DNA from 3 places in the Paenibacillus polygoni genome. Region 3 is predicted to be linked to each of the others. Evidence: riboswitches for the same ligand, from Rfam matches in the RefSeq annotation. Region 3 holds a riboswitch; each other region holds the start of a gene.

Region 1 (9,986 bases), 2.3 Mb from region 3:
TGGTCGTAAATTTTGCGGGATAGCCCAGCGCCGTTTAGCGAAAGCCTATCTCATTACCGCTTTTATTATTGTTGAGGATCATGGGGATGACCTGGCAGCAGAAGTACGTGAATTCTATGACGCTGCGGCGAAAGGTGAAGAAGAAGATTATCCACAGGTTAAATCAGGAACGATGGGAGGCCTACGTGAACTGGCAGGTGTGCCTTCAGCTGAAGCTTACATGAACTCGCTTATTCAAGTTTTTCGTAAGCAGGCTGTACATGTATCTGAAACCGAGTCTAAGGTAAGCGGAGAAGAAGTAGAAAAGATGGTTACCTTACTCAGAGAAAGATATGACCGGGACTAGATTAGGAACAGAGAGATGTAGAAAAAAGCAGCCTGTGCATAACTGCACAGGCTGTAGTCTGTATAGAGGCGTATTAATTGAAAGTGAGCTGTAACTAACATCTATTACACTTTGGTGATTATTAATAAGGTGCCCAGCGTAGTTTACGCGCTTCCATGAATCGTTCGGATACCTCTGGCCAGTAAACGACATTCCACCAGTCGGTGATGTACCTTTTTCTTTCATTCTGATGTTTAAGGTAATAAGCATGTTCCCACACATCGAGAGGAAGCAATGGGACGATATCATATTGAGACAGATTCTGGTGTTTCTCCGCTTGAAGAATCTCCAGACGATGTGACCTAGGGCTCCAGACAAGGACAGCCCATCCGCCGCCTTCTACTTTATTCGCTGCTTCTGTAAAGTGTTTCTTGAACGCTTCATAACTTCCAAAGTCTTTGCGGATTTGTTCGCCGAGAGAGCCGGTGGGTTTGCCGCCCCCTTTCGGATTCATAATATTCCAGAAGATGGTATGCAGATAGTGCCCGGCTCCGTTAAATGCAAGCTCCCTTTCCCAATGCTTTACAAGTTCGAAATCTCCATCTTTTCTGGCTTCTTGTAATTTCTTCTCTGCTTTGTTCAGGTCATCCACATAGGTTTTATGATGCTTATCATGATGGATACGCATCGTTTTCTCGTCAATATAAGGTTCAAGTGCATTATAAGCATAAGGCAGAGGAGGGAGTTTGTGCCCGCCGATCGGTACAGGTGTTTCTGGAGGGCCTGAAGCTTCTTGAGCGTTTGCTTCAAGTGACACACCAGCATACGTATCTGCTTGTGAAGAAACGGTGGATGCAGCTGTGAAATCTTCTTCGCCAAGCCGGTCATATCTTGCTACTTCAGGATAAGGGAAGGGTTCTTCATCCCAGTCGTCTCGCTGCTGTGCGTTCGTATACGCAGGTTTGTTAATTAGAGTAGATACTGCATTTGGACGATCCAAAGGTTTTAACTGATTTATGTTTTTTTCACACTGATTTCGAATATACTCAAGTATTACTTTCGCGGAAGGATGCTTTGCTACCGACTCACTGCCGCTTAGTAAATGACCAAGCTGGCGATGGAATTCTTTGGACTGGGAGAAACAGGTTTGAAGCAGAACATCCATCTGTCCCAGCATATATTCATTAGCGGGCTCAGAAACTTCCTTCGTTTTCTTCTTCCAGTCGTCTGCTGTGTAGCTTGTTCTCTCAAAAACAGATTTCCATTCATCAAGCAGTTTTACATAAGGCGATTCTAGATTCGGTACAATAGACAGAATAATATCAATGTATTCCTTTTCTGCATCTTTCCAAGAACCGATCTCTTCAAGAACACGCAGCGGTAAATAGGGACCATACGCAAGCTCCATATACGGGTTACCTCCTAAAATAATGGATACCTTCTTTTTTAAAAATCGCAGCATCTAGTCGAGGACGTTATCTCTTCTATTCCTATTCTTCGAGGGGCTTGGTTTATGATGACTTGTCAAAGAATATGAAACAGGCAAGGGGGAATGGTTGGTTAATAGATCCAAGCACAGGCTGCGAGCTTTTGTTGGATGCACAAAAAAGGCACCTTGGTTTAAGGTGCCCTCTCAATGAAATATTTTGTTATTGCTGTGCTAGTTGTATATTACCGAGGAACATCGATACTCTTCGTAAGTATTCCTTTGGATGTTCTCTAAAAATAAGCTCATGGTGGGCATCATCTACAATCCATACATCAGAATTGGGATTCGTTTGATTACTAGCGAAAAGTTCAGCCATAGGATAAGGGGCTTTGTCATCCTCTGTACCATGAATAAATAAGATCGGAATGTCATAATCGGTTGTTTTTACTGCCTGATACGGTATGGAATTCAGACTTGTACCGTTAAGAATGGGAAATAACATCGTGAGAATTTGTAAAGTCGGCTGTCTCGGCAAGTCGATCTGATTCTGGATATTATGATATAAAGTATCCGGCTCGAGCAAGAAGGTGCTGTCGAGGATCATCGCATCAATATCATCCGAGACGAGAGCGGCCTGTAAGGCCGTACCTGCTCCCATCGAAAAGCCCCAGACTACGACTTCCTGAGCACCCTTTTGCTTCGCTAATTGTACTGCACCAAGCAGCTGTTTGGACTCTGCTTTTCCTCCCGTAGCAACACCGCGGCTGTTCTGTGAGGCAAATCCGTAGTCAAACATAATGACATTGAAATTTTGCTGGTGAGCGTAATGGGCCAGGTCATACATAGGAATCCAAGATTCCTCCCGATTAGCACCATATCCATGACTCAAAATGATGGTTTTCGAACTTGCTTTCGAGCTGTCTTCCTCTGCGGGAATATACCAGCCATTCACATTCCGGCTACCGTCGACAGCAGGAAACGTAACTTCTTCATAGCCCATCCCTTTGGCAAGCATAGGATTTGAGTATACGGGTGCTACTGTTGGATTCGATAGTACCCAGGCAATATAGGCATGAAGAGCAATAAAACAGAATACGAAAAAGAATAGGATGGATAGAATAAGAGCTACAATAATATGTTTAAAACGAATCAACCTTGGTGAGATTGCTGGAGGAATCGTTGATACGTCTCGCTGAAGATGACTATTGCTCTTGGATGTAGGAAACATTCAAAGATCCCCTCCTTCTGGTTAGTATTTTATACCATTTGATCTCTCACGACTAAAGGACTAGTTATTGTAGGATTGTACATAAATTTCCGACAAAGTATGACATGTTCTTCATTAGTCACTTCTTGATTCTCTTACTATTATTTTTAATCCTATGTTCTACAAGTAGCAAAGTCAATCCATTAAGGTGATTTGTTACACAGATGTAATATTCGACAATCTAGTAGTAAAAGATGCTTGTCAAGTGAAGCAAGCCCTAATCTCATAAGATGAGAAGAGGGCCTTAATAAGAAGATGATATCCCCTAAATGAGATTCATTCTCAATAAATATCTTTACTTTAAGGACGAGTTCTCATATAATTTATGTAACCAGGTTTCACGTGATGAAACATGAAAGGAGCATGGATCCCATGGAAGATCAGGATCGCAAATCAACAGTTCGAGCGGTCGAACGGGCACTGGACATTCTGCTCACTTTTACAGGTCAAACGGACCTTGGGCTAACCGAAATATCCAGCAAGATTGGATTACATAAAAGTACGGTGCATCGACTGTTGTCGACCCTGGAGGAGAGAGGGTTTGTTATCCGTAATCCCGCTACTGAGAAATATCGGCTGGGGATTCGGATATGGGAACTCGCCGCGCATATGTCGCAAAGTGATGATCCCGCTGTGTTGCTGCTTCCTGCAATGGAACAGCTTCGAGATAATTTAGGAGAGACCGTTAGTTTGTATTTAAGGGATGGCATTGAACGTATTCGTGTTCAGGCTGTGCAAAGCAACCAGGCCATTCGCCGGGTCGCTCCTGTAGGAGTCAGACTTCCTTTATCTGTAGGCGCTTCGAGCAAAGTACTGGTTGCTTTTGCACCGCTTGAAGAGCAGGAACAATTAATCAGGCAGTTTGATCCTCAGATTCCTTTTGACAAAGAAACCTATTTAGCGCAGCTTCAAGAGATCAAAGCGTTAGGTTTTGCTACAAGTTATGAAGAAAGAGAGCCGGGAGCGGCCGCCGTTTCTGCTCCGATTTTTGACCGTAAAGGGAATGTGGCAGCGGCTTTATCCGTCTCGGGACCTGTCAGCAGATTATCTCAGGAGACGCTGCATGAATATGGACCAGTGCTTGTGAAAGCGGCAGCTCAGATGGGGCTTATGCTGAGATAGCAACAGCTATCAAGCTAGAATATGTAAATATTAGGTTGTGTTTCTCGTTTTTATGAGATACCCTAATAGAGACCGTTCGTTAGAAGAACGGAAGTGTTTTGACACAATAACGTAATAACAACTTACTAGGGGAGCCCGTAAGGCCGGGCTGAGATGGTGTCGCAAGATGCCGGACTCTTTGCACCTGATCTGGATCATACCAGCGTAGGGAAGTAATTGGCGATAACACTAGGAGCTTATTCGATTCCATCTAAACAGGCAGCTTATCTGATTTCAGGAGCCGTGTCATGACGCGACTTTCGAAATTCGCCTGTATAGATAGGGAGAGAGTAGGAACAAACTATTGTATAGAAGCCGATTCCCTAAGGGAGTCGGCTTTTTTTATTGTCGTACACTTCTTGCAGCAAAGGTTCATGTGATTCTTTTACAGGGGCGGTAAGCCACTTTGGAGGAGGATGAAGAAGATGAAGTTGCAGCAACAAGCGAGTACCAAGAATAGTAAAGAAGAGGGCATTACAGAAGGAATAGGGAGTGAATCGATGTACATTCCTTTTCCTGCAAGCCGTAAAGTGTACAAGACAGGATCCCGGCCTGATCTTGTTGTTCCGGAACGCGAGATAGAGCTTAGTCCCACCCAAACTCCGCAAGGGGTAGAGATCAACGAACCTTTTCGTGTCTATGATACAAGCGGGCCGATGGGTGATGCCGATTATGAAGCAGATATTACAAAAGGACTTCCTGCGCTTCGGCACGATTGGATATGGGAGCGCGGGGATGTGGAGTATTATGAAGGGCGGACCGTGAAACCGGAGGATAATGGTCTGCGGTCAGAACGAAGTGTTCAGCAAGCAGCTGAAGTTTTTCCAGGAGAAGCAAGCAGGCCGCTGCGAGCAAAATCGGGTCAGAATGTGACGCAGCTGCATTATGCCCGCAGGGGGATCATCACGCCGGAGATGGAGTTTGCTGCTATTCGTGAAGGGCTGGAACCAGAGTTTGTGCGCGAAGAAATTGCTAGTGGACGAGCGATTCTGCCGGCTAATATCAACCATCCGGAAGCTGAGCCGATGATGATCGGAAGAAACTTTCTTGTAAAAATCAATGCAAACATTGGTAACTCGGCTGTTTCTTCTTCTATAAAAGAAGAGGTAGAGAAAATGACATGGGCGGTACGCTGGGGAGCCGATACGGTAATGGATCTATCGACAGGCCGTAACATTCATACCACCCGGGAATGGATTATTCGTAATGCGCCTGTTCCCATTGGAACGGTGCCTTTATATCAGGCGCTCGAAAAAGTGAACGGTGAAGCAGATCAGCTGAGCTGGGAAGTGTACCGGGATACCTTGATTGAGCAGGCAGAACAAGGTGTTGATTATTTTACAATCCACGCTGGGGTGCTGCTTAGGTATATTCCTATGACTGCCAAGCGCATGACAGGGATTGTGTCGCGAGGCGGTTCGATTATGGCAGCTTGGTGCTTAGCCCATCATAAGGAGAACTTTTTATATACTCATTTTGAAGAAATATGCGAGATTATGAAGACCTACGATGTTGCCTTCTCGCTGGGTGATGGGCTGCGGCCGGGAAGCATCTATGATGCGAATGATGAGGCACAGATGGCAGAACTTGCTACGCTGGGGGAACTCACGCAAATCGCCTGGAAGCACGATATTCAGGTGATGATCGAGGGACCGGGTCATGTACCGATGCACAAGATTAAAGAAAACGTAGATCTGCAGATGGAAATTTGTAAGGAAGCTCCATTTTACACGCTGGGTCCTTTAACAACCGATATTGCACCGGGTTATGATCATATCACTTCTGCTATTGGCGCGGCGATGATTGCTTGGTTTGGTACTTCGATGCTTTGTTATGTTACGCCGAAAGAGCATCTCGGTCTGCCGGATAAGAATGATGTTCGGGAGGGAGTTATTGCCTATAAAATTGCTGCACATGCAGCAGATTTGGCGAAGGGGCATAAAGGAGCACAGCGTCGTGACGATGCCTTATCCAAAGCACGATTCGAATTCCGCTGGAGGGACCAGTTCCACCTTTCGCTCGATCCAGAGCGGGCGTTGTCTTACCATGATGAGACCCTGCCTGCCGAGGGAGCGAAGACGGCTCATTTTTGTTCAATGTGTGGACCGAAGTTCTGTAGTATGCGAATTACCCAGGATATCCGAAATCTTGCTGCTGAAAAGGGGGTAAGCGAGACTGAGGCTGTTCATGTTGGAATGCAGGAAAAAGCAGCAGAGTACCGAAATAAGCATTCCTCTATTTCGTCTTTAGATATAGATTTTTCTTAATAGAAAGTCCTCCTTTTTCATGGAGTAGTACTCTTTCTTTTGTATAAATCATGAAACGGAAGAACAAAATAGGGTATCCGAATGATCAAAAATGAAGGAGGCCCTAACCTATGTATTTTTACAAAGAAGATTTAATTAATATTATTGTACCAGACAAGCCCGATCCAGCGGCAGCTAAAGTGATTCAGGAAACGCTTGGCGGACAATTTGGTGAAATGCGTACGATGATGCAGTATTTCTTTCAGAGCAGTAATTTTCGGGGTAAAGCAACCCAGTATCGTGATTTGATTCGTGGTGTATTTCTTGAAGAAATCGCCCATGTAGAACTTGTTCAACAAACCATTAACCAACTGCTGAGCGGAAGTGGAGAAGACGTTCCTGGGAATGCCGGGGTAGATGGGGCACCGATTGATGAAGCTGTTCGTCATGCAAACCCGCACCATTATATTATGGGTGGACAAGGTTCACTACCTGTAGATGCAGGCGGGAATCCTTGGCTTGGAAGTTATGTATATAACCATGGGAATCTAACTGCTGATTTACTTAACAACGTGGTGCTAGAATCTACTGGTGTTTTGCAAAAGACAAGGATCTATGAGATGAGTTCGAATAAAACATTCCGCGAAACCCTTGGATTTTTGATTGTAAGAGATAATGCGCATCAGAATGCTTTTGCTAAAGCGCTGGAGACTCTCGGGGTAGACTGGGGCAAAATATTCCCGATTCCTAACTACGATATTAATAAGTACCCAGAGTGCAGAAAATATGTAGACCTGGGATACCATAATGCGCAGTTTAATTTCCGATTGGATTCAACCCGGATTGGGGAAATTTTCACAGGGGAATCACCAAGCCGTAATGGAGAAGAACTTCAAGTTACTGATCCGCCGGAAGGTTTCCCGGTACCTGAATTGCCAGAACAGCCTAATATGCATAGTCCGGGACTGTACGATTTGAACCACTAGAAAAAGGTATTTACTGAGTATAGCAATTAAAAAAACAAAAGCCGCAATCTCTTGCCAATAGGCAGGAAATTGCGGCTTCTTTTATAAGCTCAAAGTTGATAGCTTAAACGGTTTGCTCGTCATTTTGCATCAGCTGACGAAGTACAGTTTGCAGAATACCGCCATTGTGGTAATAATCTACATCCACCATACTGTCAAGACGTGCAATCACTGGGAAATCAAACTCGGTTCCGTCTTCGCGAGTAGCCGTTACCGTCAGCTCTTGGCCTGGAGTAACATCATTACTGAGACCAACGATATCAAACGTTTCACGACCGTTCAGACCTAGGCTGGACCATCCATAACCTTCTTTGAATTGAAGTGGGAGAACGCCCATACCTACGAGGTTACTGCGGTGAATCCGTTCAAAGCTTTCTGCGATAACCGCTTTTACGCCGAGCAGAAGGGTACCTTTTGCTGCCCAGTCACGGGAGCTTCCTGTACCGTATTCTTTACCTGCAAGCACGACTAAGTTTCTGCCTTTTTCTTGATACTTCATGGAAGCATCGTAGATCGACATTACTTCATCGGTAGGAAGGTAGGTGGTTACTCCGCCTTCTGTGCCTGGTGCAACTTGGTTACGAATCCGAATGTTTGCGAAAGTACCGCGCATCATCACTTCGTGGTTACCACGGCGGGAACCGTACGAGTTGAAGTCTTTACGCTCAACACCGTGTTCTTTCAGATACAATCCAGCAGGACTTGATGGAGAGATATTCCCTGCAGGAGAGATATGGTCCGTTGTTACGGAATCACCCAAGAGTGCTAGAACACGTGCATCACGGATATTTTGAATGTCATTCAGCTCGTCACCGAGACCTTCAAAGAACGGAGGATTCTGAATGTAAGTGGAGTTTTCATCCCACTCATACAGTTCGCCTTCCGGAATTTCAATGGCATTCCAGCGTTCGTTCGCTGTAAATACATTAGCATATTTATTGCGGAACATGTCTCTGTTCAAGGAGATGTTAATCGCTTCTTGAATTTCCGCAGAAGTAGGCCAGATATCTTTCAGATATACAGGCTGATTATTTGTATCATAACCAATTGGATCATTTTGAAGATCAATGTTTACCGTTCCAGCAAGTGCATATGCAACCACTAGAGGCGGAGAAGCCAGGTAGTTTGCTTTTACTTGAGCGTGAACACGGCCTTCAAAGTTCCGGTTACCGGAAAGGACAGCTGCAACCGTAAGGTCGTTATCTGTAATTGCCTGGCTGACTTCCTCAGGAAGTGGACCAGAGTTACCGATACATGTTGCACAGCCATAACCAGCAACGTTAAATCCAAGCTTCTCAAGCGGCTCAAGAAGTCCGGCTTTTGTCAGATACTCTGTTACTACGAGAGAACCTGGAGTCAGAGAAGTTTTTACATAACCTGGTTTAGTAAGTCCGCGCTCCACTGCTTTTTTAGCAAGAAGACCTGCACCGACCATTACGCTCGGGTTAGAAGTATTCGTACAGCTTGTAATTGCCGCAATAACGACTGCTCCAGCAGAGAGTTCACTCTTAGTACCGTCCGGGTGAGTAACCGATACTTTCTCAGCAATCTTCTCATCACTGAGTCCATAGCCGCCTTTGTCTACAGGGGTACGTACAATGCCTTCCCAGTTTTCTTTCATTTTTGTCAGTTCAATACGGTCTTGTGGACGTTTAGGTCCTGCAAGGGACGGTACAACAGACGCTAGATCCAGTTCAATGGTATCTGAGAAAACAGGGTCTTCTGTATGATTCGTGCGGAACATGCCTTGAGCTTTGTAATATGCTTCAACCAGCTCGACTTGTTCTTCTGAGCGGCCCGTATTACGAAGGTAGTTGAGTGTTTCGGTATCAACAGGGAAATATCCTACCGTTGCGCCATACTCAGGAGCCATGTTTGCTACCGTTGCACGGTCAGCAAGGCTGATGTTAGAGAGTCCAGGACCATAGAACTCAACGAATTTACCGACAACGCCTTTTTTACGAAGCATTTCTGTAACAGTCAGTGCAAGGTCTGTTGCTGTTGCCCCTTCAGCAAGGCTGCCGGTAAGTTTGAATCCAATAACTTCAGGAGTTACAAAATACAGCGGTTGTCCGAGCATTCCAGCTTCCGCTTCAATACCGCCAACGCCCCAGCCAACAACGCCGAGACCATTAATCATCGTGGTATGGGAGTCTGTACCAACGAGGGAATCCGGGAATACTACTGTTTCGCCGTCAATCTCTTTGGTAGCAGCTACAGAAGCAAGATATTCAAGGTTGACTTGGTGAACAATCCCTGTGGAAGGGGGAACCGCACGGAAGTTATCAAATGCCGTTTGCGCCCAGCGCAAGAAGCGATAACGTTCTTCGTTACGTTCAAATTCTACTTTTATATTGTAATCCAGCGCATCGTTTGTTCCGTAAGCATCAACCATAACGGAGTGGTCGATAACGAGATCAACAGGGACAAGCGGATTGATTTTTTTAGGGTCGCCGCCTGCTTTTTTTACTGTATCGCGCATTGCAGCAAGGTCTACGACAACCGGTACACCGGTGAAATCTTGCAATACAAT
Region 2 (9,986 bases), 2.1 Mb from region 3:
ATCCGAGGGAATGAGTCCGAGAATATACTCGATGAATAGTTTTGATTCGATCTCTTGTTCAGGAGATAAAGCCGAGATTAACAGCAGCTCTGTTTTGAGCGGAAGCTCTCTTTGGCGTTCGGCACGAACACGATACTGAAGACGCCATGCAATTCGTTTGAGCTCTTTTTGATAATAGTGGACGGAACTGCTCATAACTAACACCTCTTTTTTTGTAATTATAGGAACATTTGTTCCCTATTTGATGTTATTATAATCGCTCCGCCTTTTTCTTCCAAGTCCCAATTTAAAAAGTAGTTATTCCTGCTCTTTCTTCTCTAGGTCTTTCGACTTAAACAAAGGAATTAGAAATAATTTACATTTTGTAAGAAATAGTTTACATTGAGTACTAGAGGTGGTCTTGTTGTTAAACAATAAATTAGTAGTCTATCGAGCGGAAAAAGGATGGACGCAAGAACAACTTGCAACGAAGGTGGGTGTTAGTAGACAAACGATCGCAACTCTTGAGAAAAATAAATACAATCCTTCTCTAATTCTTGCTTTTAAAATAGCGAATGCTCTTGAGAAACCACTTACCGATGTTTTTGATTATAGAGAGGAGCAATAACTATGTTGTGGGTAAAATTGTTATTTGTTGTTTTGATCATCATTAGCCAAATGTATCTATTAAGGTTCCAATCAAGCGCAGAGGGAAAAGACGAGAGAGGCAAGGAGATTCAATATAAATCAAATAGTATGTTGTTCCATTTTTTATATTTAGGTATGATCGCTCTCATTGTTCTTCATTTAATTGACGTCATTCCAACAAAAATAGTACCCGATCTATTGTTATATCTCACGGTTTCATTGAGTGTATTTGGCAGCATTTTCGTTTATATCAATAAGAACAAGCAAAACTACTAAATTGGGTCAGTGACCTCACTTTTTTTATTTTTTTTAAAAATCAGGTTGTATTTTCACTCTCCTCAACTCCTATATTAGTGAGCCACAAAAAATGAGAGTAGAACGAGGAGGAATAATATGAGCTGCAAACAAGAAAATTTGGCTGTTGAAACACTGATGGTACCGGGGAACATTAATATTGATATTGCCTCCGCCAAAGCGGGCGACGAGCGCAGATTAATGCTTAGTGACAACCCAGAGACACTGACACAAGAGATTTTGACAGAGCCGTTTTCGACACTATGGCATGATGTGGTGGTGACTTCCAAACGGTCAATGAAACACCGCATCTTTGGATGGCACTACAATCGTACAGGTGCTCCGGTACGCATTGGCGTTACGATTGAAAACAAGGATGAGGAGCAAATCGAGGTTCGTCATATCGAAAGAGATCTGAAGCTAAGTCCCTCCACAGGTCACTGGATTATTGATGTCGGTCAATGTCTTGCGAAGTCATGTGTAGGCGGCACTCTCGATCGCATTAAGCCCGTAGACCCTTATAAATTTGGCAGAGGAGTTGCGCTTATTGAGGAGTTCATAGTTGAAGATGACGTGCTTGCAGGGTTTATCTACGAATTCACGGTAGAACACGCGAGCGGCAAAGGCGGACAGAATTACGAGATACGAACCGTAGTCTCCAAAGTAGAAGATAAAGATCTTCGCGAGATTACGTCCGCTCCGATCCCACCTCGGCCTGCCCCCCAAGCCCACCCTCGCGGCAGCTGGACTTTTTCTGAAACAGACGCAACTACCCCTCTATATCGTGTTGGACAAAGCGCTAACTACCGTACCTGTGCGGGCACGAAGCTAACGGGAGAACTGCCAGCCGACCTGCTCTTCACTGCGGACAGCAGCACGCTGCCGGCATCCATGACCAATCGGGGACAATTCGGAGCCATCTATCAAGTAAATATTCCGATTCTGAATGAGACGAACCAGGATGCTGTAATTCGTATTCGGGTGAACCCGCGCGGTGGAGCATTTGCCGGGGCAGCACTCATTGATGGTAAAACCTACGGTATACCCCTTCTTCGTAATAACACACAGGCCAGTCCCATTGCCGATGTCACTGTTCCGCCAGGCGCAAGCTCCTACTCCTTCAAATATATGACGGCGGGCAGCGCAAGTACACCGCTTGGCATATATGTAACGACCCTGACGTAAAACGACTTAGTAACTTAGAACTTTTATATTCATCATCTTTCTTACCTGTGTAGAATACTAGACTTCCCCCGTTATCCGCCCCAATCTAAAAAAGCCTTGCCCCGCCGAATCACTCGGACAGAGGGCAAGGCTTTAATCAACTCTAGCAATAATCAAAATCAGTTATCCATTAGGATGCGGGAATGATCAATTTTTGGCCTACTTGCAGTGTATATACATCGCTAATCTGGTTTGCTTTTACAATCGTTTTCCAATCAACACCATATTTTAAGCCAATACGGTAGAGGTTATCCCCTTTTTTCACCACATGTACTTTGTCTTTGCTTGCTTCCGGTTTGGACGGCTTCTCCGGCTTAGACGGTTGTACTGGGGTCGCTGGTTTTTCCGGTGTTGGTGTTGGTGTCGGCGTTGGCGTTGGCGTTGGTGCTGGATTCGGTTCTGGTGCTGGTGCAGCCGCTTTATCACTTGCCAGATTCAATGCATATTTACCAAATCCATCTTTTCCTTCACCAAGATACGTCATCACTTTACTCAGCTCTGGATCGGATTCCACTAATTTTTTCGCTTCTGTTGCTGTGTTAAAAATAACTTCCGGGTTTCCGCTTACTGCTGCGAAGGACCAGTTTCCATCGGCAGATGGATTAATCGTTTTGTTCTCGGTAATGTAATCAATGATGACTTGGCGGCTCTCATCGGGAGCAGCAAGGACAATTCGCTTTCCATCTGGATTCGCAAGTTTGGAAGATCCGGCACGGTAGTTATTTGTTGCTACGATAAATTTCTTCTGCAAGTCGATTGCTTTCCCTTCAAACTGAAGGTTCTTGATGCGGCTCGCTGAAGCATTCACTACATTTCCTTTGGCATCATATTTACTCGGCTGAGTTACATCAATCTCGTAGGTTACGCCGTCAATAACGTCGAAGTTATACGTCGGAAAATCAAGATTAACCAGCTCTTGTTCCCCTGACTTATTCGGATCAATCTGATTGAACTGTCCTGCAGACCATTCGAGCCATTCTTTAATCTCTGCTCCGTTTACTTCAACGGCATGAAGTGTATTTGGGTACACATAGAGATCGGCTACATTCTTTATCGCAATCGTTCCAGTAGGAATATCGGTGTAGTAATCTGCTCCCATACGGCCGCCTGCTTTAAAAGGCGCACCTGCAGACAAAACCGGAGTACCTTCATATTTAGTGCCTTTCAGTTTGTTTTCGATATACCATTTCTGTGCATTCGTTACAATCTGAATGGAAGGGTCATCTTGAACAAGCGCAAAATAGCTCGTGATCGGCGCCGTTGTCGTTCCTACCGGCCCGCGTACATAATCCACTGTCGCTTTATGCTCATCCGATATAGCAGCTACGATCTCTTTATCTGCTTCGACAAATGCCTTTTTGTTTGCTGCATCGTAAATTGGGCTTGATACGGATTTGGAATCTACTACTTTCCATTTTCCATTTGCCTGCTCCAGCTGTAAATCAATAACCCCAAGGTTATCTCCCCAAGCACCAGGTTCTACAGCGGCAACACCATTAATCGTCCCTTTTTCAAGATTTACGCCCTTTTGATCTGCAAATGCACTTCCCGGGAAAATCTTATGGGCATGTCCGAACAAAATGGCATCAATACCATCCACTTCACTCAGCGGAAGAACTGCATTCTCTGCCATATCTGCCGGCGGATTCTGATCATAACCGGTATGAGCAAGGGCCACGATCAGATCTGCCCCTTTTGCTTTCATTTCAGGTACAAACTTCGCCGCTGTCTTTACAATGTCTTTCGCAATAACTTTACCCGTAAGGGAAGAACTGTCCCACTGCATGATCTGCGGAGTAACAAGTCCAATCACGCCTATTTTCAATGTATGTTCCTTACCCGATTCATCTTTTACTTTCTTCTCCATAATTTCATAAGGTTTAAAATAGTTCACGTCGTTGCTTTCATCCTGATCGCCGTCATCTTTATAAATATTGGCATTCACATAAGGAAATTCAGCGCCTTTCAGCGTTTGATTCAAGAAATCAAGACCATAGTTGAACTCATGGTTCCCAAGCGTTGCTGCATCATAATCCAGCAGATTCATCGCTTTATATACAGGATGGACCTCAGCACCCTTTAGCGGCTTCACTTTGGCTACATAATCACCGAGCGGATTGCCTTGAATAAGATCACCATTATCAAACAAAAGACTATTGGTCGCTTCACTCCGAGCTTTTTTAATAAGAGTAGCGGTTCTTGCCAAACCATACGTTTCAATTTCCTGATCACTGTAGTAATCATAATCGAGCAGATTCACGTGGATATCCGTTGTCTCCAGAATACGAAGTTTTACTTTGGCTGCATCTGCAGCAGAGACAGGTTGTCCTGGGATGGCGAATAATTGAAACAGTAGAGCAGCGGTAGTCAGACCTGCTAATAATGGTTTACGTGATCTCAAAAGAACCCCTCCAAATTTTCATTCCAATACTACTGGAAATAATATACTTCTGACAGATATTCTAAACTATTTATTACTGGTATAAAAGTGTAATTTTAACTAAAATAACAACTCTGAGGGAGGCTTTTTATACAAAAAAGAAAGAAGAACGATCTATGCGATCGCCCTTCCTTCTCTTCTGACATCAGGCTGTAAAGGTCATGTGATACTTATGCTTCCCATACCTGTTTTTCTTGCCCTTGTCCTGTATATTCAATCCGGTTTGGGGTAATATCCAAAATGACATAGTTCGGATCTTCCGGTCCGCTAAACCATTTACTAAACTCATCATTCCACAGTTTCTTACGCAGACTTTCGTCCTTCGTTACACTTGCGGTTCCTTCAATCTCAAGGATGTCTTTGGTGCCTCCGGCTTCATAACCCATCAGCAGGCTCACATTCGGGTTATCCTCCAGTTCCTCCACCTTATGAGTGCAGCGGTTTGTTGCCATATGAATATTTAGACCATCATTAAAAACAGCCATGTATCTTAGTTTCGGTTTTCCTCCCTCTACGGTAGCCAAGGAACCAAAATGATTATTTTCTATGTCCGCTATAATTGCACGTTCAAGATCTGTTTTACTCATTGTATTTGTCTCCTTTCAAGAGCGAAGTTTGTAATTATAGTAAAAATAACTGTTACTATAGTGTACCCGTCTCTCGAAAGTTGAACCGTATTTTACCCTTGCACTGCGGTACAGGTAATGATCTCTCTGCCCCCCATATAAGGGCGAAGCGCCTTCGGAATATAGATGCTGCCATCCTCCAGCTGATGATTCTCCAGCAGCGGTATTAGAATTCTTGGCGAGGCTGCTGCTGTATTGTTCAGCGTATGCACGTATTTTAATTGCCCATCCTGATCCCGGTAACGAATGTTCGAACGCCGTGCTTGAAAGTCATGTAAGTTCGACGACGAATGGGTTTCCCCATAAGCTTGCCTGCTTGGCATCCAGGTCTCAATATCATATTGTTTGTACGTTTTCTGCGACATGTCCCCCGTACAGACAGCCATGACTCGGTATGGCAGCTCTAGCGCCTCTAGCAGCTGTTCGGCATAACTTGTAATCTCCTGATGAACTCTCTCCGACACCTCGTCATTTGCTTCGGTTAGAACCACCATTTCCACTTTAGCAAACTGATGAACACGGTATAGTCCTCTGACATCCCGTCCGGCCGACCCCACCTCGCTGCGGAAGCTCGTCGATACCGCAGCCAGGCGAATCGGCTCTGTTACATCGACCACTTCCCCTGCGTAATACGAGATCAGCGGAACTTCCGAAGTGCCGACAAGGAACTTATCCTCTTCCTCGAGCGCATAGGTCTGATCGCGTCCGGTAGGAAAGAAACCGGTATTGATGAGAGCCTCTTCGCGTACCATAATCGGTACATCCATCGGCATAAATCCGTGCTTCATCACGATATCCAGTGCCAGCTGCTGAACGGCTCGGTGTAGTAATACGCCGTCTCCTTTTAAATAATAACTTCTCGAACCGCTGACTTTCACGCCGCGAGGGACATCAAACAGATCATGCAGTTCCCCTAGCTGGATATGATCCTTGATGACAAAATCCCTTACTGTTACTTCACCTACTTGGCGCACAAGTACATTATCTTCATCCGACTTCCCAATTGGGGTGTCCTTCGAGACGATATTTGGAACGAATAGCATCTGCCTTTCATACTCTTTCTCCGTCTCAGACAATTCCTTGTCCCATTGTTCAATACTGCCGCCAAGCTCCCTAATCTCGCCCCTTAGCTGCTCTGCTTCTTCTTTTCTTCCTTCTTTCATAAGCTGACCGACTTTTTGCGATCCTTTATTTCGCTGCCCGCGCAGTTTCTCTACTTTAGTTATGAGTTCTCTTCTTCTATCATCCGTGTCTATAAGCTCTTTTATCGAAAGGCTCATATTCTTCAGTCTTGCAGCTTCCTCCACCTCGTTTGCATGCTCTCGTATCCAGTTTATATCCAGCACACCGCTCACATCCCTGTCGTTATTTTTATAAAAAAAGACAAAGAGCGCCCTCATCCCTGGGGACGAGGAGCGCTCGATATGCTCGCGGTGCCACCCAATTTATTGAAATGAACACGGCTCTGTGTACATTTCAATCACTTTGGTTCCGCGATAACGGGCGGTGCCGATTAACTTAGGGAAAGTCCATCTTCCCTTAACGAAAATACCTCCGAGTTGGAATCTCTTCACTGGCATTGTAACCGATTTTCAGTTGGCATAATTATAATGTAGCTTTCCCCGATTCGCAACCTCTTTATTCCTTCGATGTGAACCAATTAATGAAGTGCACTCGCAGATACCTTATAGTTACTGTTTGTACCGTCTATACTTATCATCGACACAGTATAAATACCACTTCTCAGAGTATGTTCATCTTCTAGGGAAGAAATTGTTTCAAGATAGGATTTGCCTTCCGCCACTTTTCCGGACCTAATAATACGCTGATCTTGGTCAATTAAAGTCCAATTAAAAGCAGCTCCTTCTGTATTTTCAACGTTAAATCTTAAATCGTATCCTTGAACATAAGTAAATGTAGTCTTACGTTCACCATTAGAAAATGTGCCTGTCTCATCTGTTAATAGAGTTAGCGGAGCTATTGAACCTTCATCAAATTCAACATCTGATGAGTCAGATCGTTCAATAAGTTGTTCTACAGACTCTGAGAATAATGGTAGTGTAGACCCTGAAAGTAAGATAAGAGAAAGTGCCACTGCAATAAACACTTTTTTATCAATCACGTAAACAGCTCCCATGTTTATATTTGAATAAACGAACGAAATTTCAATATCCTATAAATACATATTATAACAAAAATTATAATTTTGGAATTTATGTTTTCTCTATCTATTAGCCTAGACGTTACCCCCTGCTCTGTCTTATCATCTGGACACGCCTCTGATATAAGACTATAATACATGGTTGTAACACCTTAACTTTATAATGTACTCAAGGGGTGCTGGTGAAGCCGGCTGAGATAGTATCCGTGAAATACGTGCAGATACGTACCCTGTAACCTGATCTGGATAATGCCAGCGTAGGAATGGAGAAATATATTTTTGGGCTTACTATTACATGAAGAAGTATACCCATTCCCTTACGTACAAGAGCATCCCGATCTGGGATGCTTTTTTTATGATGAAAAGGTAGCTTTCAGGTGCATTCTAAAGACATCTAAGATATCTAAAGGAGAGGGAAACATTGCAGAAAAAGTTAGGTATGTTCTTGCTGCTTGCTATGCTTACCATTGTTACCGCCTGTGGTAATGCCGGCAATGGCAGCTCGGGAGCACAAAGCGGGGCAGGAGAAAACACAGAGGGTGAATCACTCCGCGATATTAAGGTCGTCCTAGATTGGACCCCAAACACGAATCATACCGGTCTTTATGCGGCGGTAGATCAAGGATTTTACAAAGAAGAAGGATTACATGTTGAGATTATTCAGCCTGGACAAGCGGGTGCAGATACCATGGTCGCTTCTGGTGAAGTGCCTTTTGGAGTAAGTTATCAGGAAGGTGTCACTCAGGCTCGTACCCAAGGAGTCCCTATTGTGTCTATCGCAGCGGTAATCCAGCACAATACATCCGGCTTTGCTGCTCCTGCTGATCGGAACATCAAGTCACCTAAAGATTTTGAAGGCAAAACTTATGGCGGCTGGGGTTCTCCGATCGATTCTGCCGTTCTTGATACGATCATGGGTCTCGAAGGCGGCGACGTAGATAAGGTCAAAAACGTGAACATGGGCGATGCCGATTTCTTCACAGCGATCAAGCGTGATATTGATTTTGCATGGATCTTCTATGGCTGGACTGGAATTGAAGCGGAACTGCGCGGTGAGGCTATTGATATGTTCTATGTCAAAGATTACTCTGAAAAGCTTGATTACTATACACCGGTTCTGATCTCGAATGAAAAGACGATTAACGAAGACCCGGAACTTGTAAAAGCATTTATGCGTGCAACTACGAAAGGTTATGAGTATGCGATCGAACATCCAGAAGAGGCAGCCGGTATTCTAAGCGCTGCTGTGCCCGATCTCGATAAAGATCTAGTGCTGGCCAGTCAGAAATGGCTGAGTCCTAAATATCAGGATGATGCTTCTCGCTGGGGTGAGCAAAAAGCAGAAGTATGGCAGAACTACTCCGATTGGATGGTAGAGCACGGGCTTCTCGATCAACCGCTGGAAGTAGAAAAAGCGTACACAAATGAATTTTTACCAACTGAATAATTGGGTTGTTTCCTACTTGTGAAGAAAGAGAAGGTGATTCATCTTGGCAAAAACACTACTCAGCATTCAGGTCATACCGAAAACACCAAATGGAGAAGATTCCATTCCTTATGTAGACAAGGCCATTGAAGTTATTCAGCAGTCCGGACTTACATACCAGGTCAATCCGCTCGAGACCACACTCGAAGGAGAACTTCCAGAGCTGCTTGAGCTGGTCCGTCAAATGCATGAAGTACTGATTGAAGCAGGCAGTCCGAGTGTAATCTCTCAGATTAAAATCGCTCATTATCCTGGCGGAATCAGTATGGAAGGTCTTACGGAGAAATATCGCCCATGAGTTCTTGGTGGAAAAGCGTATGGCCGCCTCTTATGGCAGTCATCCTCTTCTTAGCGGTGTGGCAAATTGCCGTGCCGCTTTTTCATATTGAGAAGTGGATCCTGCCGAGCCCGGCTGATATTACAAAAGAAGCGATTGCAGAGGCTGCAAGTCTCACCCAGCATACCTGGGCTACGGTGCAGCTGACTTTACTTGGATTCTTCATTGGTACGGGTGTCGGCCTTCTTACAGCGATGCTGCTCCATTTGGTCCCGTTCTTGAAATCGGCCTTATATCCGCTGCTTATTCTCAGTCAAAATATACCGACGATCGCTCTGGCTCCTCTGCTCATGATCTGGTTTGGCTTTGGGCTGCTTCCGAAAATCATTGTCATTACGCTGGTTTGCTTCTTCCCTGTTGCCGTATCTACCATGGATGGACTGACGCAGACCGATCGGGGAATGATGAACTACATGCGAATGGCTGGAGCAAGTAAAGCGCAAATTTTTCGAAAATTAGAAGTACCCCATGCCCTTCCATCGGTCTTTTCCGGCGTGAAAATTGCCGCTACCTACAGCGTAATGGGTGCTGTCATTGCGGAATGGATTGGAACCGATCGAGGCATCGGTTATTATATGATGCTCCAAAAGTCTGCCTATCGTACCGACCGCGTGTTTGTTGCGATGGCAATTATCGTCCTCTTAAGTCTGGTCTTATTTGCGATGATCGCTCTGCTGGAGAAAATACTTGTCCGCTGGCGAGGAGCAGATACGAAATAATATTTAAATACGATTTCTGAAGCAGTTTCAGCAAATGAACAATTCATTTCGGAGTGGAAAGGAGATAACTGC
Region 3 (9,986 bases):
ATCAGGGTTCAGCCACAAATTCTGTGGCAAACACTTTATTTTAAAAGCCTTTACCGAATTTCGATATTATTCGAAATCTGCTTTTTGTTCTTCCATATGTTTTGGTGTTTGTTCGAACATACTGTCGATCAGACCAGAGATTGTCATTTTTTCTGTTTTCTCAGCGCGTTTGATTTCTTCGTTCACTTTTGCTTTCGCTTCATCTTTCACGCGAGCTGTATCTTCTTCAGTCCAAAGACCTTTTTTCTCAAGGTATTTAGCAAGACGATTAATTGGATCTTTTTCATTCCACTGACCTTCTTCGTCTTTTGTACGATATTTCGTAGCATCGTCAGACAAGGAGTGTGGACGGTAACGATATGTCAATGCTTCGATCAAAGTTGCGCCTTCTCCGTTGCGAGCACGTTTTGCAGCTTCTCTAACAGCGGCGATTACTGCGAAAACGTCCATTCCATCAACTTGAATGCCTTTGATACCTGCTGCAACTGCTTTATGTGCGATAGACATAGCAGCTGTTTGTTTTGCGAAAGGTGTTGTAATGGCATAACCATTATTTTGTACAAAGAAAATAACTGGCAGTTTGAAACGACCTGCATAGTTAAGACCTTCGTAGAAGTCACCTTCAGAAGAACCGCCATCACCTGTATAAGTGATTGCTACACGTTTTTGATTTTTCAATTTGAAGCCCATTGCAATACCCATTGCATGCAGAATTTGTGCACCAATGATGATTTGCGGCATCATTACGTTTACGTCTTCTGGAATTTGTCCACCATGTTGGTGTCCACGGGAATATAAGAAAGCTTGATAAAGTGGAAGTCCGTGCCATACGAGTTGTGGAATATCACGGTAACCCGGTACTACATAGTCTTCTTTCTCAAGTGCAAACTCACTACCGATCATGGAAGCTTCTTGACCAGATACTGGTGCATAGAATCCAAGACGTCCTTGGCGGCCCAGGTTAACTGCGCGATCATCCCAAGTACGTGTAAATACCATACGGTACATAATTTCTTTCAATTGTTCATCGGAAAGCTCTGGCATCATCTCTTTGTTAACGATCTCACCGTCTGGAGACAATACAGTAAGAGCTTCTACTTCCTCTGTATATACTTCGTAAGGAACCTTGCTCATTTTTTTCTTCACCTCAACAAAAAATTTGAATATCAAGTTCCGCTGTTATAGAATTATTATACACCTGTTTTGGTACATACGTCAAAGACAAACGTTGGTTTTTTTAACTTTCGTCTTTTTTTGTTTGTATAACAGGTATTATAAAATGGTATAACAGCTTCATGCTAAAACCATTGCTTGTACAACGTACGCACATACTTTAATCTTAGCTTATTGTTTAGATGAATGCAAAAACAGATGAAAAAGGTGACAAATCATGACGGATTCTCGCTATTTAAAAAGAACCATTTTAAAAGAAGAAATGTTCAGTTCATTTTTGAATGAAACACGTTATCTTCGTATTTATCTCCCGCCTGGTTACAATGAATTATTAAGTTATCCGGTTGTTTACTGTCAGGATGGCGAAGAATTTTTCAACTTTGGCCGGATCGCGACAACGGCAAACCGCCTTATTCTCGATGAAGGCATTGAACCTTTTATTATTGTCGGCGTGGAAGTTAACGTGAAAGTTCGAACGCAGGAATATGCTCCTTTTGGCAGCCTGTTTGATAAGTATACTTCTGCTTTTGCAGAAGAGGTTATTCCGTTCATCGAAGCAAAATACCCGGTTCGCCGCTCTAAAGACGAACGTATTCTGGCTGGCGATTCTCTTGGAGGAAGTGTATCACTGCACTTGGCCTTAATGTATCCAGACCTGTTTAGCAAAGTCATCAGTATGTCGGGTGCTTTTTATGAAGAGTCACAGGAAATCTATGCACAGGCAAACGATTTAACCTGGCTTGAAATTTGGATGATTGTCGGACTGCAAGAAAGAGATTTCGAAGCCGATACAGGCGTTTATGATTTTGTAGATCTAAACCGTAAAACTCGTAAACTCTTAGAAGATCGAGGTGCTGCGGTAACCTACGCTGAAAAAGACGGCAAGCACCAATGGGGATTTTGGCAAAATGAATTGCCGGATGCATTGACCCACTTCCTAAATAAAGGTTGATTACAGGTATAACAACCCATACAAATCTAATGATATCGCTTTCAATAGGCTTGTGATATTAGCCGGCTCACAGAGCCGGCTTTTTTTGCTACTTTTCTTCTATTATTTGTTTCAACAATACTTCTGTCCCAAGATCAATAAGCCGGTACACTTCATCAAAATTGCCCGTGTAATAAGGGTCCGGTACTTCTCTAACCTGCTCATCAGGAAGCAGATCCATAAACTTAATAATCTTGGCGTGTTCCGCGCCCCTTAGTTTGCGAAGATTGAGTTCATTTGAATCATCCATGCAAATAATATAATCAAATGCAGTAAAGTCTTTTTCTCCTACTTGTCTTGCGGTTATCCCTTCATACTTAATTCCTTTGGAAGTGAGTATGGTACTTGTTCCTTCGTGAGGAGGTTTGCCGATATGCCAATCCTCTGTACCTGCGGAATCTACTGCTATTTCACCGTCCAGCTGACGAGCCGCGATTTTATGCCGCAATACTGCCTCCGCCATTGGCGACCTGCATATGTTACCTAAACAGACAAACAATACGTGTATCATATCTCTCTCCTATCCTTACAAACTTTTCGTTTGATGGTTGTTAGCACCAGCCTCTAATATCACTTCTTCACTTGGTCTTAGAGATCTTCTAGGCAACTTCCATTTATAATGCACAGATAGCATTCTCAGCATAACCACCACTGTAAAAAGAATCAGCTGACTTGTTGTACTGTTCGTCATACCGAGTCCAATAAGAAGTCCTGCCATGATTGCCCACACCGCATAAATCTCATCCCTTAAGACCATCGGTTTCCGTCCTGCGAGCAAATCTCTAATAATACCACCGCCAATACCAGTGAGAACCCCTGCTACGATAACCGCGCTGATCGGGTGATTCATATTTGTAGCATAAAGCGCACCCTGAATAGCAAACGCGGATAACCCAATGGCATCAAAAAACATCTCTGTTTTTTTCCAATGTCCAATCCATGGCATAGGCAGTATAAAGGCAATCGCAATAGAAATAAGTGCAAGCATAATTAAGGTGCCCTGACTCCAGAGCGTTGTAACAGGAACTCCGATAAGAACGTTCCGGATTACGCCCCCGCCAAAAGCCGTGACCAATCCGAGTACCATAATGCCTAAGATATCGTAATCTTCTTCCATAGCAACAAAAGCTCCCGACATTGCAAATGCAATCGTTCCTATAATACTGAACACTTCAAAAACACTCATATCCACTGCGGCTTCTAACCTCACCTTATCGTCATTTTATTAACACACTTTTTACATTGTAGAAGACTTTTGCCAGATTGTGCAACAAGAAAATGTCCTTTATACTCAAGAATAGTAATGAACTCACATTCAAGAAGGTGTCAGAATGACTACAGGAAGAATAATTATTTTTACAGGAGGCTCGCTCGAAGAAAGTGATATCAAAGAAATACAACCGGGAGATACCGTCATTGGTGCTGATTATGGGGCATGGTTCCTTGTTCAGCATGGCATTTCCCCCGATTTCTCCGCAGGAGACTTTGATTCGGTAACAGAGGAGCAGCTTCGTAAAATACAGCAGAGCAGCAAACAATTTGTTAGTTGTGACCCGATTAACAAAAATTTATCGGATACTGAATTGGCTTTGGAATACGCAATACAAATGGAGCCTGCGGAAATTATTATTTTTGGCGCAATCGGGACAAGACTGGACCATACACTTGCTAATATTCAGATTTTGTCTAAGGTGTTGAAGCGCGGTATTCCGTGCTCTATCTGGAATCGACATAATCGTATAACCATAACAGATTCGGTACATGTCGTTTCGCGAAATGATTTTCCTTATGTATCGCTCATCCCTCTGTCAAATGAGGTTACCGGAATAACACTCGAAGGATTTATGTACCCGCTTCATGATGCCGTACTCTCTATTGGTGAATCTCTAGGAATCAGTAATCGATTGCTGCAAGAAACAGGGACAATCACCCTGAAAAAAGGATTACTCTTAGTTATTCAAAGTAAAGATGAGTAATACAGATAATTCACTCTTCACCTGCAAAAAAAATGAAACCATTCACTGGACTGTGAATGGTTTTTTTAATGAATGCTATTTAATAAGAATTAGCCGAAATAACGATGATACAACGTTTTTGCTGCCGCTTTATCTTTTGTACCGTGTACGAGAACCCGCCCGTCTTTAAAAATAACCATCCGCTGCCCATCCAGCTGAAAAGAAATCAGGAAAGGATTCCTCTCTACCTTACCATGGTTCAGTCTTTGAAGGCGCGTTGCAACCTGCTCCAAATCCCACTCTAATTTACGAGCAGGCCGTATTTGTACCGTATCCCGTCCGCACAACACCTCAGACCTGTCGTGATTAACAGCATTTAAATAAGGATACGTGCGATCCGTTCCGCAAGAAAGACACCCAGGATTTTTAGCTCGATCTACACCAATCGCTGTATATTCATTGCGCCACATATCAAAAGATAACAACTTTTTACGCATTGCATCATCATTTCCACTCAGCCACTTAAAGGCTTCCATCGTCTGATTCGCCGTTACCATCTGCACCGTCTGCGGTAAGATCCCAGCAGTATCACATGTATCCCCGCCAAGCGGAACTTCTCCCAGTAAACAGTTCAGACACGGAGTCTTGCCGGGAATAAAAGTATAGGTAATTCCATAACTGCCAACACAGCCTCCATAAATCCATGGAGTATCGTATTTTACAGCCAGGTCGTTAATAATGAGTCTTGTATCAAAATTATCCGTCGCATCCATAACTAAGTCGGCAGCCTCGATCAATTCATCTAGTTCATCAATCCCTGCATCCATAACATGAATATCAATGGTAATGTCAGAGTTAATAGCCTGCAGCCGTTTCTTCGCGGCCACCGCTTTTGGAAGTCGCTGCTTCACATCATCTTCATTATACAGCTGCTGTCTTTGCAGATTAGACCACTCTACATAATCGCGGTCCACGATCGTAAGGTGACCTACACCGCCTCTTGCCAGCGTTTCAGCGATCCCTGTGCCTAGTGCACCCGCACCGATAATAAGCACATGGCTGTCCATTAATTTTTTTTGACCTGCGGCTCCAAATGGAGCAAAAAGTTCCTGCCTTGAGTATCTTTCCTGATTCAAACCTTCTATATTTTCTTCGTTATTATAAATAGAAGAAACTTCTTTGTTCAATTCTCAAACATCCCTTCCAGCGGACTGCTTGCTGCAGCATACCGTTTTACGGGAATCATCCCGGACTCGTAAGCTTTCCTTCCCGCAAAGACTGCATATTTCATCGCTTCTGCCATCAGGACCGGATTGCCTGCGCCAGATACAGCTGAATTTAGAAGCACTGCATCCGCACCTAGTTCCATGGCATACGCCGCATCGCGAGGTGAACGTATTCCTGCGTCAATGATAACAGGGACAGCCGCTTGTTCTATAATGAATTCAAGTGCTCTTGGGTTATTAATACCTTGTCCAGAACCTATTGGTGACGCTCCCGGCATAATTGCATGGACACCCATCATACCAAGTCTTTTGGCAAGAATGACATCATCCGATATATAGGGAAGGACGATAAATCCTTCCTCAAGCAAGAGTTCACATGCTTTTAGTGTTTCTAATGGGTCTGGAAGCAGTGTTCGTTCATCCGGAGTGACTTCCACCTTTATCATATCACATAGACCTGAAGCTTTCGCGAGCCTTGCAATTCGTACAGCTTCCTCAGCGGTTTTTGCACCTGCTGTATTAGGCAATAAGGTATATTTCGTAAGATCAAGCTGATCTAGAAAATAAGCTTCATTTTTCCTATCCAAATTAAGCCTGCGCACTGCAAACGTAAGAATCTCGGTTTCTGAAACTTCTACTGCCTTCCTTTGTACATCCAGACTTTCAAATTTACCTGTTCCGAGCAATAGCCGAGATTGAAAATTATATTTACCTATCGTTAACATCATTATCCCCCTCCTACAAAATGTACAATTTCGATATGATCTCCATCCTTTAACAAAGTGTTAGTATGCATATCTTTCGTCAAGATTTGTTCATTACATTCAATGACAACGGTCTTTACCCCAAGGTCTAGTGACTCCAGTAAATCTTTGACACTTAATTGATCCTCTTCTATTTGCATGTGTTGTCCATTTACTCTCAGCAGCAATATATTCCCCTCCTCTCCTTTATAATCCGGCTTGCGGAAAAGGACCTAATACCGATCTCATCTTCCGTTTCTCCAGATAACAAGCGGCTCATCGTCTCTCCTGTGACTGCACTGAGTAAAACCCCATTGCGATAATGACCTACAGCAAGATACAAGCCTTGAACTTCAGAATAAGCACCAATGTAAGGTAATCCATCTACGGTTTGTGGTCTAAGACCTGCCCATGTACGAATAAAAGAGGCTTCACCTATGCCAGGAACCCAGCCTGTTGCTCTATGTAAAAGGGTATTCAGTCCAGAGGCACTTACCTTATAATCATTCCCGTAGGGAATACTCGTCGCACCGATCCAAATTTCCTGATTTGGTTTTGGAACAATGTAAACATCAGGCGTATAGATCGTGTAACGCAAGGTTTCGCCATTCATTGTTTGCGTTGTTTGCATTGATAGAGCTACCATTTCGCCTTTAACAGGATAGGTATTCAGCTGAGTACCGATGGACCTTAAGATTGCATCACTGCCAAGTCCTGCTGCAATCACTACTTTATCTGCTGTGTACGTGCCTTGATTTGTCTCTACTCCGGTAACACGGCCATTGTCGAGTAACAGCCTTGAAACGGTGCAATGATCGATAAAAGCAGCTCCATTTTTCTGTGCACCTTTGATATAAGCTTTGGTTAACTCGGCTGGTAACAGTTGATGTTCTTGGGGATAAAATAATGCTCCTTCGGCTTTCTTAGTGATCCAGGGGATTTCATCTTGAAGTTTACTCTTGTTCCACCAGTGTTTCTGCTTTGCCCGCTCTATAGTTTCTGAGAATTCTTCTTCACGTTTCCTATCCTTTATAAAGGGAACAACAAAGCCTGAGTCATTCATACCTACATTGATTTCACTGTGCAGCTTCAATTCTTTAATCAATGGTCCCATGAGCTGCTGGCTGCGCTGAGCCCATCTCCTAAGCTCCTCTGATGAAAAATGTTCTAGCCCGGCTGCAAGCATACCCGCCGCATGACCAGAAGCGCCATTTGCCTGATGAGCAGCTTCGAGCTGGGTTACCTCCAGTCCATCACATGACAAATAGTAGGCGATAGCAGATCCAATGACACCGCCTCCGATAACAAGCACTTCCGAATTCCGTCGTTTACTTTCTCTATCTACTCTTTTCATAGTCATCTATTCACCTTCCAATCCTTACTCCTTGATATCTCCATACTTCGCTAATTCATTTCTATACATATAGACAGCATCCAGCGGATCTTTTGAATGCAGTACTCCTGAGATTGCGGCGATCCCACTTGCACCTGAGAGCATCAGTTCTTCGACTCGCGAGGGTGTAATTCCACCAATAGCAATAACAGGAAGTTTAACCACATCACAAATTTCTTGAAGAGAGGAAAGTGTTTTTGGGGGCATACCAGGTTTACTATGAGAAGGGTACATATGCCCGTAAAAAATATAATCGGCTCCCTGTTCTTCCGCGATCTTCGCTTCTTGTAAAGAATGGACAGAAATGCCGCATCTTAAAGCTCGTTTTGCTGTAACTGCAGCCCCATTTTCTTCTCTGTAAAATGATGTTTTCAAAGAAAGACCTGCTTCTTGTATTCCCATATGAAGAGCTCCTGTTTGGTAGGTAAGTGCAAGTTGGGTTTGACGGTTAAGGGTTAACTTATTCGCAGGGATCTTTAGCTCTTGCAACTGAAGTACGAGCTTCTCCATTTCTTCGTAAGTATTTTCCTTCTTCCGTAGATGTAATGAAGTTACATACGGCCAAATCTCAGGGAAATAGCTTCGTTCTAAGTCATGATTCTTCAGCGGCGAGGAAATCACATGGAACTCTATCATTTTTTTAGACAAGCTGATCCTCCTTACAGTTTCACTATGAGCATGAGCCCCTATTCCAGTGCTTATTCTTCTAGTAATTTACTAGGCATTGTTATGAAACTGTCATTACTGATAACATTTGCAGTGAACGCAAAAAAACCACTCCTCGTAAGGAGTGGTTTGGTTAGGCAGAATTGAAAATGAGCATTTACTAAAGTGATATATAAAGCCAGAAGGAAGGAAAGTCCCTTCGCCTTTAACATCTACTTAGCCATATACTTTATTCAATACATCATAACTCATACTAGCACAAGTCTGCTAGCCCACTTCCCTACGCTGGTTCTAACCAGATCAGGTTCAAAGGGTCCGGAAGTACATCCATCTCAGCCGGCAAGCGGCCCCCCTAGTGATTCGTCGATATAAAGTTATATTCAGGTGCTCATTTTAACACAGATGAGAAAATTTGTAAAAGAAAGACTCCTTAGCTTACACTTAAGCTTTTTGAGACCATTCCTCCACATTCCAAGTCTTCGTTACCCAATCTTCATAGAAATCTGGTTCGTGGGATACTAGAATTACAGTCCCTTTGAATTCTTTGAGTGCACGTTTTAGCTCCTCTTTTGCCACAACGTCTAAGTGATTTGTAGGCTCATCGAATAGAATCCAGTTCGTTTCACGCATCATTAATTTACACAGCCGAACTTTAGCCTGCTCTCCACCGCTAAGCATATGTAGAGGTCTTGTGATGTGTTCATTTTTAAGACCGCAGCGAGCAAGATGAGCACGCACTTCATGCTGGTTCAGATGAGAGAATTCATTCCACACATCATCGATTGGTGTGATTTTCTCAGGGCGAACTTCCTGTTCAAAATAAGAAGGGAACAAAAAGTCTCCAAGGTAGGTTTTCCCGCTGTATGCCGGAATCTTACCTAGTATCGTTTTTAGCAGTGTTGATTTACCTACACCGTTACAGCCGACGATTGCGATTTTATCTCCACGCTCAATTGTCATCGTCATCTTAGGAAGAAGCGGACGGTCATATCCGATTTCAAAATCGATCCCTTCAAATACCGTTTTCCCGCTGGCTCTTGCTTCTTTAAATCCAAAAATAGGCTTCGCTGCTTCTTCAGGACGGTCAATGCGTTCAAGACGATCGAGCTGTTTCTCGCGGCTTTTTGCACGGCTAGATGTAGAATATCTTGCTTTATTACGCTGAATAAAGTCTTCCTGTTTCTTAATAAACTCTTGCTGCTTCTCATAAGCTTCAATATGCTGGTTTTTGTTCATATCCGCCATATCAAGGAATTTTTCGTAATTCGCTGTATACCGTGTAAGCTTCGCAAATTCTAAATGGTAGATTACATTAACAACCTTGTTCATAAATTCTGTATCATGAGAAATAAGCATGAATGCATATGGGTAATCGTTCAAATAACGAGTAAGCCATTCAATATGCTCGACATCCAAGTAGTTAGTAGGCTCATCTAAGAGGAGAACATTCGGTTTCTCAAGAAGCAATTTCGCCAGCAGTACCTTCGTACGTTGTCCCCCGCTTAGTGCGGCTACATCCCGATCAAGTCCAATAGCAGATAAACCAAGTCCGTTCGCCATTTCTTCCACTTTTACATCAATGAGGTAGAAGTCTCCGATTTCCAGCTGCTCCTGGATTTCGCCCATTTCCTCAAGCAATTGCTCAAGTTCCTCTGGCGAGGCATCACTCATTCGTTCCGTGATTTCCATCATTTCTTTTTCAAGTTCAAGCAAAGGTAAAAAGGCATCCTTTAAGACATCCCGAATTGTTTTTCCTGGCGTAAGTTTCGTATGTTGGTCGAGGTAACCGTAACGAACTTTTGGTGTCCACTCTACTTTTCCGCTGTCTTTCAGCAGTTT

What was found. Region 3 has a riboswitch for thiamine pyrophosphate ahead of QPK24_RS15490 (thiamine phosphate synthase). Riboswitches for the same ligand answer to the same signal wherever they lie in the genome.
Region 1: it holds a riboswitch for thiamine pyrophosphate, as region 3 does, so the genes downstream of both, thiC (phosphomethylpyrimidine synthase ThiC) here and QPK24_RS15490 (thiamine phosphate synthase) in region 3, are expected to answer to the same signal.
Region 2: it holds a riboswitch for thiamine pyrophosphate, as region 3 does, so the genes downstream of both, QPK24_RS01945 (ABC transporter substrate-binding protein) here and QPK24_RS15490 (thiamine phosphate synthase) in region 3, are expected to answer to the same signal.

Annotation. Positions count from the first base shown of each region.
Region 1 is NZ_CP127162.1:577,970-587,955, forward strand. It holds gene QPK24_RS02855 (lipoate--protein ligase family protein) at 1-346, shown strand, start outside; gene QPK24_RS02860 (superoxide dismutase) at 468-1,733, opposite strand; gene QPK24_RS02865 (alpha/beta hydrolase) at 1,975-2,982, opposite strand; gene QPK24_RS02870 (IclR family transcriptional regulator) at 3,394-4,143, shown strand; TPP riboswitch at 4,261-4,371, shown strand; gene thiC (phosphomethylpyrimidine synthase ThiC) at 4,683-6,449, shown strand; gene QPK24_RS02880 (manganese catalase family protein) at 6,560-7,414, shown strand; gene acnA (aconitate hydratase AcnA) at 7,518-9,986, opposite strand, start outside.
Region 2 is NZ_CP127162.1:379,922-389,907, reverse strand. It holds gene QPK24_RS01985 (RNA polymerase sigma factor) at 1-195, opposite strand, end outside; gene QPK24_RS01980 (helix-turn-helix transcriptional regulator) at 404-607, shown strand; gene QPK24_RS01975 (hypothetical protein) at 610-903, shown strand; gene QPK24_RS01970 (hypothetical protein) at 1,021-2,106, shown strand; gene QPK24_RS01965 (bifunctional 2',3'-cyclic-nucleotide 2'-phosphodiesterase/3'-nucleotidase) at 2,276-4,546, opposite strand; gene QPK24_RS01960 (pyridoxamine 5'-phosphate oxidase family protein) at 4,756-5,172, opposite strand; gene serS (serine--tRNA ligase) at 5,265-6,557, opposite strand; gene QPK24_RS01950 (hypothetical protein) at 6,872-7,333, opposite strand; TPP riboswitch at 7,535-7,653, shown strand; gene QPK24_RS01945 (ABC transporter substrate-binding protein) at 7,794-8,819, shown strand; gene QPK24_RS01940 (thiamine-binding protein) at 8,863-9,156, shown strand; gene QPK24_RS01935 (ABC transporter permease) at 9,153-9,914, shown strand.
Region 3 is NZ_CP127162.1:3,228,877-3,238,862, forward strand. It holds gene pdhA (pyruvate dehydrogenase (acetyl-transferring) E1 component subunit alpha) at 67-1,134, opposite strand; gene QPK24_RS15450 (alpha/beta hydrolase) at 1,391-2,125, shown strand; gene QPK24_RS15455 (low molecular weight protein-tyrosine-phosphatase) at 2,214-2,675, opposite strand; gene QPK24_RS15460 (trimeric intracellular cation channel family protein) at 2,691-3,350, opposite strand; gene QPK24_RS15465 (thiamine diphosphokinase) at 3,496-4,140, shown strand; gene QPK24_RS15470 (thiazole biosynthesis adenylyltransferase ThiF) at 4,230-5,306, opposite strand; gene QPK24_RS15475 (thiazole synthase) at 5,303-6,070, opposite strand; gene thiS (sulfur carrier protein ThiS) at 6,073-6,276, opposite strand; gene thiO (glycine oxidase ThiO) at 6,267-7,448, opposite strand; gene QPK24_RS15490 (thiamine phosphate synthase) at 7,467-8,129, opposite strand; TPP riboswitch at 8,408-8,511, opposite strand; gene QPK24_RS15495 (ABC-F family ATP-binding cassette domain-containing protein) at 8,589-9,986, opposite strand, start outside.